Cycloclasticus pugetii PS-1: one gene and its partner. The protein of the gene in region 2 interacts with the protein of the main gene of each other region in a pairwise test. Links are inferred from orthologs where the notes say so. Each region holds a gene or a part of one and is shown on either strand. Other genes may lie near its edges.

Region 1 (3,383 bases), 1.1 Mb from region 2 along the record:
ATGGTAAAGCGTTCCCTTTATGGTATCTAAGTTTAAGTTCTCCCACTCTAATTTTGCTTTATCGACGACCGAATGGGTCCAGTCACCGATTTTACCCTCTATCAAATTTGACTCAAAAGATAGCCAGTCAGAGAACTCCTTTTTTGTGGTTTGTAGATAGGCTGAGGCGTCTTCTAAGTCCCTTTTTAAATAGTCGGCAACTTTACTTGCTTCCTCTTTTGTCAGTTCGCCTAGTTCAACGGCTTTTTCTTGTGCATGTTTTAGGTTTTCACTAAGAGTTGGAATAGCAATTTTTTCAGCCCGTTCAACGGTGTCATGGAGGCGTTGCATCATCTTATCGTAGGCTTGAAGTAACTTATCTTGTATTGAGTTATTCATAAGATCTCCCTGTATGAAGGTCTAGTCTTCTCAATTCAACTTCAGACCCATTGGGTTTAAAGTTTATACAAACAGAAGATGTAACCTTCTATTTAATTCAACTTTAGATTTATAGGTAGCTAAGGTATTCTACCCACCTTATTAAATAGTGTGTCCGACGGTAAAAAAATGCAAGAAGAATATCAACCTTCTCTTATTGAAAAGAGTGTTCAAGAAAAATGGCAATTAACGGGTGCTTTTGAAGTAACCGAGGACACAACAAAGGAAAAATACTATTGTTTGTCTATGTTTCCGTATCCGAGTGGGCGGTTACATATGGGACATGTTCGTAATTACACCATTGGTGATGTAGTTAGCCGTTACCAGCGGATGAAAGGTAAAAATGTGATGCAACCGATGGGTTGGGATGCCTTTGGGTTGCCGGCGGAAAATGCAGCGATGAAACATGGAGTGCACCCTGGTGGCTGGACCTCAGATAATATTGATTATATGCGCACCCAACTTAAACAATTGGGTTTTGGTTATGATTGGAAGCGTGAAGTGGCCACTTGTAATGATGATTACTATCGTTGGGAACAGTGGTTCTTTACGCGCTTACTTGAAAAAGACTTGGTGTATAAAAAAACAGCACCGCTTAACTGGTGTCCAGATTGTAATACGGTGTTAGCAAATGAACAGGTGATTGATGGTTGCTGTTGGCGTTGTGATAACGAGGTTGAAAAACGCGAAATTTCACAATGGTTTATGCGAATTACAAACTATGCTGACGAATTATTGAGCTCGTTGAAAGAGTTGGAAGGCTGGCCTGAGCAGGTTCGCACTATGCAGCAAAACTGGATTGGTCGTTCAGAAGGTGTTGAGCTGTCGTTTGATATTGAAGGCAGTGATAGTACCTTACCTGTTTATACGACACGACCAGATACTTTAATGGGTGTTACCTATGTTGCGGTTGCGGCAGAGCACCCTCTGGCTCTCCAAGCGGCAGAAAATAATACCGATATTGCTGAATTTTTAGATCAATGTAAAACCATGGAAACATCGGAAGCTGCGATGGAGACAATGGAGAAAAAGGGCATTGATTCGGGGCTTAAGGCGATTCATCCATTAACGGGTGAGACGGTACCTATTTGGATCGCAAATTTTGTATTAATGCATTATGGAACCGGAGCAGTGATGTCAGTGCCTGCTCATGATCAGCGTGATTTCGAGTTTGCGAACAAGTATGGCTTAGCAATCAAGCAAGTTATAGCTACCGATAACCCTGATGATATTGATCTTACAAAGCAAGCGTATACGGGCAAAGGAACGTTACTTAATTCAGCGGAATTTGATGGTTTAGATTTTCAGCAGGCCTTCGATGCAATTGCTGAATCATTAAGTGCCAAGGGTAAGGGCAAAAAAACGGTTAACTTTCGTTTGCGTGATTGGGGTATTTCACGTCAACGTTATTGGGGAACACCTGTGCCGGTTATTTATTGTGATGACTGCGGTACTGTGCCAGTGCCCGATGAGCAGTTACCGGTTATTTTGCCTAAGGATGTGTCCTTGGAAGGGGTTGGGTCGCCCTTAGCAAGGCACGAAGAATTTATTAATACAAGCTGTCCAACGTGTGGTCAGCAAGCTAAAAGAGAAACCGATACGTTTGATACGTTCATGGAGTCTTCATGGTATTTTGCACGTTATTGTTGTGCAGATAATGATCAAGCGATGTTAGATGAACGAGCTAACTATTGGCTGCCGGTTGATCAATATATCGGTGGTATTGAACACGCTATTTTGCATCTCCTGTATTCGCGGTTTTATACAAAATTATTGCGTGACCTTGGCTTGGTGTCTTGCGATGAGCCGTTTAAGAACTTGTTAACGCAAGGGATGGTGCTTAAAGATGGCACGAAAATGTCAAAATCGAAAGGCAATACGGTTGATCCGCAAGGTTTAATTGAAAAGTACGGTGCCGATACGGTGCGCCTATTCACTATGTTTGCTGCGCCTCCAGAGCAATCATTAGAATGGTCTGACAGCGCAGTCGAAGGCTCATTTCGATTTATTCGTCGCTTATGGCGTCAAGTCAAAGAGCATGTCGATGGCGGCTTAATCAGCGGATATACAGTTGATCAATTAAGCAGTGAAGATAAGGCGCTTCGTCGACAGGTCCATGAAACCTTAAATAAGGTCAATGATGATTATGGTCGCCGTTTAACGTTCAATACAGCCATTGCGGCTAATATGGAATTGTTAAATTCAGTGTCTAAATTTAAAGCCGAAACGGATGCTTCTCGAGCCTTGTTACAAGAAGCGTTAGAAAGCATTGTGTTGATGTTGTCGCCGATTATTCCTCATGTTTGTGATCAGATGTGGCAAGCTTTGGGCCATCAAGATCCACTGATCGACGTAACGTGGCCAGAATTTGATGAGACGGCGTTGGTGTTGGAGGAAGTGCAAATGGTGGTGCAAGTAAATGGCAAATTAAGAGCTAAGCTGATGGTGGCGGCCGATGCATCTAAAGAAAGCATAGAAAAGTTAGCGTTATCAGAGGACAATGTTAATAAATTTATTGACGGAAAACCTGTTCGAAAGGTTATTATTGTGCCGAAGAGACTGGTTAATATTGTTATTTAGCGGACTAAAATATGATGAACACTCGAACACACTTTTTTGTGATACTGCGTTTAATGACAATACTTTGCCTGTTGTCAGTTTCATTAACGGCGTGCGGTTTTAAATTACGAGGAGCTTTCGAGCTACCTGCTGAACTTCAGAAAATTTATGTGGCTGGCCCTCAGCACACTGACTTAGTAAGAGATTTGAAAGAGCTGCTTGGGTACTCCGCAGAAGTGGTAAGCCAGCGTTCAGATGCCGATGCGATATTAACGATTAAAAAAGAAGAGTCAGAAAATAGAACTTTGAGTGTGGACTCAAGAGGTAAAGTTCGTGAGTCAGAAATGCAGTACTCCGTCATTTATAGTTTGGTGATGGCGAATGGTCAGGTGCTTTTAGATGACCAA
Region 2 (6,377 bases):
GAGCACGACTTTACTTCTCCACCACTGCGCACGAGATTACGCCCAGATTTTTTTGCCTGATACAAAGCCTTATCGGCAACATCTATTAACTGACTAGCCCCCAAAGGCTTAGATACCCCTGGTTCTGCAACAACAAACGTTGAAACACCAATTGAAACGGTCAGCGCTAGTGAACTTTCGCCGGCCATTTCTATTGAGGCATTAGCAACCGACTGCCGCATCCTTTCTGCTACTTCAATACCCTTCTTCTCAGAGGCAGTTGGCAATATCGCCACAAACTCTTCACCACCATAACGCGCCAGAATGTCATTTGCTCGCAATTGACCACGTAATGTCTCCGCCACGTGTCGAAGCGCCAGATCACCTACTTGATGCCCAAAGTTATCGTTCACCGCCTTAAAAAAGTCTATATCAATAAACAAACACGACAGACTATCACCCGTTCTTAAGCAGCGAAGCATCTCTTCATCCATCCGTTGTTCAAAGAACCGCCTATTATTCACCCCTGTCAGCGTATCAAATAGGCTAGTGCGCCTGAGCTGTTCATAATTCAGCGTGTTTTCCATGCACACGCTCATCACCTTACCTAGACGCTCCAAAAAATATGTCGCCATTTCTACTTGAAAACGTCCCTCATCTTCACTACCAAACACCATACAGCCCAGATAAATACCACGCCGCACAAGAGGAATAATCGCTACTGTCTTTGGCGCTGTTTTATTAGCTGGCCAAAAAACCTGGGGTAGGACATCATTAGCAGCGCCTAGCAAAATTCGTTGAGACAAACCCAGCTCATCTTTAAACACCCCTCCCTTAGATAAAAAAATAATATTCGGGTATTCATCAAACCTAAAACCATCCTCGGTAAGAAACTGCTTTATCTCATCATCTTCATCTGCGAGCACCAACGATAAAGAGTCGAGATTAAAGGCTAACTGGGCATCGTCGTTAATATGCTCAATTAATTCACGTAAAGAATTCAGTGACAATAAACGCATTTCCAAGTCTTGAAAACGTTTCAACATTTCCTCATTCTTTTGCGCACGCGAAATCATGCCATCCATATGGCTTTGTAACACGCAAACTTGCGTTTCTAAATCGGCATCCATAGCGTTACAGTTATATTCAGTCCTTTGCTATTAGCTTTATTAAATCGTCTTCTGATAATACCGTCACCCCTAGCGACTGGGCTTTTTTCAACTTTGAACCAGCATCCTCCCCGGCAACAACATAATCGGTTTTTTTCGAGACGCTTCCAGTCACTTTTGCACCCAATAATTGCAAGGCTTCTTTCGCTTCAATACGCCCCATCGTCGACAATGTACCGGTCAACACAAAGACTTTACCTGATAAAGCCTGATCATCTTGGGGAACTGCTTCAACATTGGGCCAACTAACCCCTAAGTTTTTCAAGCTCGCTATTACCTCACGGTTATGCGCCAACTCAAAGAAAGCCACGATATGTTGTGCAACAATAGGCCCAACATCAGGCACCTTCTCCAACTCTTCAACAGTGGCACTCTGTATCACATCCAGCTGTCCAAAATAGCTCGATAAGCTTGCCGCAGTCACCTCGCCTACTTCTCGAATACCCAACGCATACAGAAACTTCGGCAGGGTCGTTACCTTGCTTTTTTCAAGTGCCGCGATAATATTACTGGCAGACTTATCGGCCATTCGCTCCAAACTCGACAACTGCTCGTGAGTTAATCGATACAAATCAGCCGGCGTTTTAACTAAATCCTGAGCGACTAATTGCTCAATAATCTTGTCACCCAACCCATCTATATCCATCGCCTTACGTGAGGCAAAATGCTTGATCGACTCTTTCACTTGAGCACGACAAAACAAGCCAGCTGGACAACGTGCGATCGCCTCTCCCTCGGCGCGCTCCACTGTTGACCCGCACACAGGACAAGACACTGGCATTTCAAAAAGCTGCGATGCAGGCTTTCTCTTTTCCAATACAACAGAAACAATTTCTGGAATCACATCGCCGGCACGCCTGACAATCACCGTATCACCCACACGAACATCTTTCCTGCGCATTTCACCTTCGTTATGTAACGTGACATTCGTAACGGTAACCCCACCAACAAAAACAGGTGCCAATCGAGCAACCGGCGTAATGGCTCCTGTTCTACCCACTTGCACATCAATCCCTATTACTTCGGTCATTTTTTCTTGTGCTGGAAATTTACGTGCTATTGCCCAACGCGGCGCTCTTGACACAAAACCAATGGCTTTCTGCAAGGCAAAATCGTTAACTTTATAAACGACCCCGTCAATCTCATAAGGTAATAGCGCTCTTTTTTGCGCCAACACTTGATAGGCTTGGTGACATTGCTGCATGCCCCTTGCTGTCGTCACCTGATCACTCACTGGCAAACCCCATGTAGCCAACAGCTGAAACAGCGCCTGTTGTGTCTGCGGTAGCTCGTAACCCTCTACCACCCCAATACCATAGCTATAAAAAGCCAGTGGACGGGTTGCTGTTATTTTTGAATCTAGCTGCCTCAAACTACCTGCAGCGGCATTTCTTGGATTAGCAAAAGGCTTTTCACCTAACGCCAATGCCTGTTGATTCAGCTGCTGAAAACCAGACAACGGCATAAACACTTCACCCCTGACCTCTAGCCTCAATGGTAGATTGTCGCCTTTTAAACTGAGTGGAATGGCACCAATAGTTTTAACATTTTCGGTAACGTCTTCGCCTCGTTTACCATCCCCTCTTGTTGCAGCACGTACTAACACACCGTCCGCATACAACAAAGAAATAGCTAAGCCATCCAATTTCGGCTCGACAAGGTATTCGATATCTTCAAACCCGTCAGCTCGCTCTCGCACTCGCTTATCAAATGCCTCAAACTCATCATCGTCAAAGGCATTATCTAATGACAGCATCGGCACCGCATGCTCTACCTGCTGAAATGAGTCTAACGGAGCTGAACCGACGCGCTGCGTCGGCGAATCATCACTCATTAGCTCTGGGTTTTCAGCCTCTAATAACTGAAGCTCTCGCAATAAGGCATCGTAATCGGCATCAGGAATTTTTGGTGCGTCGTACTGATAATAATTCTGGTTATGTTGATTTATCTCTTCACGTAGCGTCTGCACACGTCGCTTAACATCGTCATGCATTGTCATAAATTAGAAAGCTGTGACTGAATATTCATAATGTTATCTGGTCTCAACTCGTTCATTTCAGCATCGACCAATCTCGCCTCTAGGCGCTGACTTAATTCACGCGCCACATTCAACATATTTTCAAACGCTTCACTTGGTTGCGCGACATCACTGACTTGAAAAAACAATATGATCCCTGTTGATTCAAACTCAGTCATATTACCCACAGGAAAAGTGCCTGGCTCTAATATATTTGCCACGTGAAACTGTTGCGCCTCAACACCATCATGTCGCTGGTAATAATGGAAAATCCCCATATCACCGAACTCAAGACCTAAGGCTGTAAACGCATCTATCAAAGCTGTACCCAATAACGAGCCGCCACTGTGAGGCAAAACAACCAGTTGAATGACCAATGCCTGCTCTGCCACTGGCACATCCTCCACTGGATCAACGGGTGAAGGGTCTGACTCTTGCGCTTCAGGCACGTCCACATGCTCATGAATGGTCGGGGCCTGCTGTTCGTCCAATACCGCAGAAAAGGACGGCTCACCACCTATCACCGGATCCACTCGCTCATCAAATGCCGAGTCATCTAGCTCTTCTTGTTGAACGGTCGCTTTCTTTTTTTCTAGCACGTCATAAAAATATATCCCCAACAATATGACCATACCCACTAAGAGCAATATTAACCTTAACGAGTTTTCTTCCATTTTCTATCCTTAAAAATTCGTTTATTTAGCGTTTAACCAGTTGCCATTTTAGCGGCTTCTTCCAAATCAACGGTAACCAATCTCGATACGCCCGGTTCTTTCATGGTGACCCCAGCTAGCTGCTGAGCCATTTCCATCGTTGATTTATTATGTGTAATCAAAATCATTTGAACATTATCTGACATTTCTTTAACCAGTTCAGCAAAACGACCAACATTTGCCTCATCTAATGGCGCATCCACTTCATCTAGCATACAAAAAGGCGATGGGTTTAAATCAAAGATTGAAAAGACTAAGGCCACGGCCGTCAGTGCCTTTTCGCCACCTGACAACAAATGGATTGAGCTATTACGTTTGCCCGGTGGCCTCGCCATTACCGTTACGCCGGTTTCCAACAAATCTTCGCCTGTTTGCTGCAAATACGCATGCCCACCACCAAATAGTTTTGGGAACCGTTTTTCAAAACCTGCATTTACTTTGTCAAACGTTTCTTTAAAAAGCGCTTTGCTTTCTCGGTCAATTTTATCAATCGCTTCTTCCAAAATCCTCAACGACTCGGTCAAATCAAGCTGCTGATCATTTAAGTACTGCTTTCTTTCCGACTGTGTTTCATACTCTTCAATTGCCGTCAGGTTGATTAGCCCCAAACCATTTATTTTTTCAGCAAGCGCATCCACCTGCTCTTGCCAATGAGTCTCATTTGCATCCTTGGGCATCTCATTCAATGTGTCAGCCAACTCAACGCCCGATGATTCAAGCTGCTCAATTAAGGTTTGTTTTCGCACCAAGATAGCCTGATGTTCTATTTTTGCGGCAGACATGTTGTCCCTTGCCTGTTGCACTAGTTGCTCAAATTCATGACGCGTTGTTTCCAAGCTTCTAATTGTTTGTTCTGTTGATTCAGCCGTAGTCCTGACCTCTACAAGACGTTTTTCAATAGCAACTCGATTTTTAAGTAGATCAGCCAAAGTCACTTCCTTTTCTTCTATTGGCTCATCGCTCATGGTTAATTGAGCCTGCAATTCTGCCACTTTTTCTTTTGCATGAAGCAAACGCTCGTTAACCATCTCAGCATTTTGAACAATCAACGCTTGTGATGAACGTTGCGCTTCGATCTTTAACATCAATGAATGCACTCGTTCACGCGAACTATGCACTTGTTGCTTTACCCTATCTAAGAGGTCTTTTTTAACTGAACGTTCTTTTTGTAATGCAGCACGCTGTGTTTCTATTTGTGCTGATTGACCAATGGCCTGCTCCAATACGCGTTTACTTTCTGTTAAACGCTCTTGATCGGTCGCTTGGTTCTCAACGAGCTGATTAATATCAACCTCTAGCTCTGCCAGCCTTTGCGTCGCCATCTCCAGTTTTGAACGCTGTTCATTTATCTGCATCCACAACTGCGACACTTGCCTCACTGCATTGCCTTCTTGTTGGCGCAACTCAATACCTTGCTTCTCGAGCTCAGACACCTCGTCTCGAGCCTTTATTAACCAACCTTCTTTATCTAAAACATTAGTCGACACCACGTGCAATTGTTGCGTTAACTCTTTTTTCTCTTTTTCTAGCGCCAAGGCACTATCTTTTTGCGCATTATGCTGAAAATAAATACTATCCACATGCAGCCAAACACACCCTTTAGTAATAACTGATTCATGCTCTTTTAATTCATTCATTAAGGCTTTTGCCTGCTCCAGCGTTTCAGCAAAATGAACATTTTTCAGCAAAGCCATTGCGGGTAAATCAGAGGTAATCAGGTTCGCTAACGACGTTTTACAAGGTAATTGTTGAGACTTAACCGTTGTATCAAAGAATGTTAAGCCATCAACTGGGTATTGCATGCCAGCATCAACGACAGCATCCATACCCTCAGTACAAATTGCCTGTAACCTTACCCCCAAGACTGTTTCTATTGCTTTTTCCCAGCCAGTTACCACGTCTATTTTCTCAATTAACTTAGGTGCTTGCGCTAAGCCTAGGCCCTTTAACCACTGCCTTTCCGTTTCATCTGGCTCACCTAAACTAGAGCGCTGCAAGACAGTTATTGATTCAACCCTTGCCGTTAAACGTGACTTTTCAGCACGCAAGTCGGCTAAAAGCTCACTTTCTTGATGAATTAACGACTGCATGCTAGCCATTTTTTCGCGATTCTCTTGCACTGCCGATTGACTCTTTTGTTGCTGAGATTCGGACAGAGCATGTTGTTTTTCAAGGTCGCTTAAGTCAACACGTTCCAAAGCTTCCTGAAGTGTTTTTTGCTCGTTTGTAAACTTAGATAATTGTTTCGACGCTTGCAAAAGTTGCCTATCAAGCTGAGCTATTTTAGCGTTTTCTACATCAATGCTTCTTTTAGGCTCGGCTACTCGATAAGTAAATTCATCCCATGATTGCTGCCAATCTGCCATTGCTTGTTCTTGATCAGCTAGCGTTTTATTCGCTGTTTCTAACCGTTGCTTTACCTCAACCAGTTCAGCTTCACTTTTCTTAATGGCATCATTTGTTTCTGCCAATTTTCTATCACCTTCGTCTTGCTCTTGT

The links.
Region 1: the proteins of ligA (region 2) and leuS interact in binary tests that used the Escherichia coli proteins (3 or more experiments, as listed by UniProt). The link is inferred for Cycloclasticus pugetii PS-1 from one-to-one orthologs.

The regions. Positions count from the first base shown.
Region 1 is NZ_ARVU01000001.1:1,780,833-1,784,215, reverse strand. What follows is about bases 183-3,271. They hold leuS (leucine--tRNA ligase), read left to right. Parts: upstream 183-546; coding sequence 547-2,997; downstream 2,998-3,271. Other genes in these bases: CYCPU_RS0108625 (LPS-assembly lipoprotein LptE), read left to right, coding at 3,009-3,271; CYCPU_RS0108635 (zinc ribbon-containing protein), read right to left, coding at 183-378. Outside these bases: more of CYCPU_RS0108635, read right to left, coding at 1-182; more of CYCPU_RS0108625, read left to right, coding at 3,272-3,383.
Region 2 is NZ_ARVU01000001.1:693,791-700,167, reverse strand. The notes cover bases 637-3,636. They hold ligA (NAD-dependent DNA ligase LigA), read right to left. Parts: upstream 3,148-3,636; coding sequence 1,126-3,147; downstream 637-1,125. Other genes in these bases: CYCPU_RS0103430 (cell division protein ZipA C-terminal FtsZ-binding domain-containing protein), read right to left, coding at 3,144-3,636; CYCPU_RS0103440 (GGDEF domain-containing protein), read right to left, coding at 637-1,109. In the rest of the region: more of CYCPU_RS0103440, read right to left, coding at 1-636; more of CYCPU_RS0103430, read right to left, coding at 3,637-3,839; chromosome segregation protein SMC, read right to left, coding at 3,872-6,377. UniProt on the Escherichia coli protein: DNA ligase that catalyzes the formation of phosphodiester linkages between 5'-phosphoryl and 3'-hydroxyl groups in double-stranded DNA using NAD as a coenzyme and as the energy source for the reaction.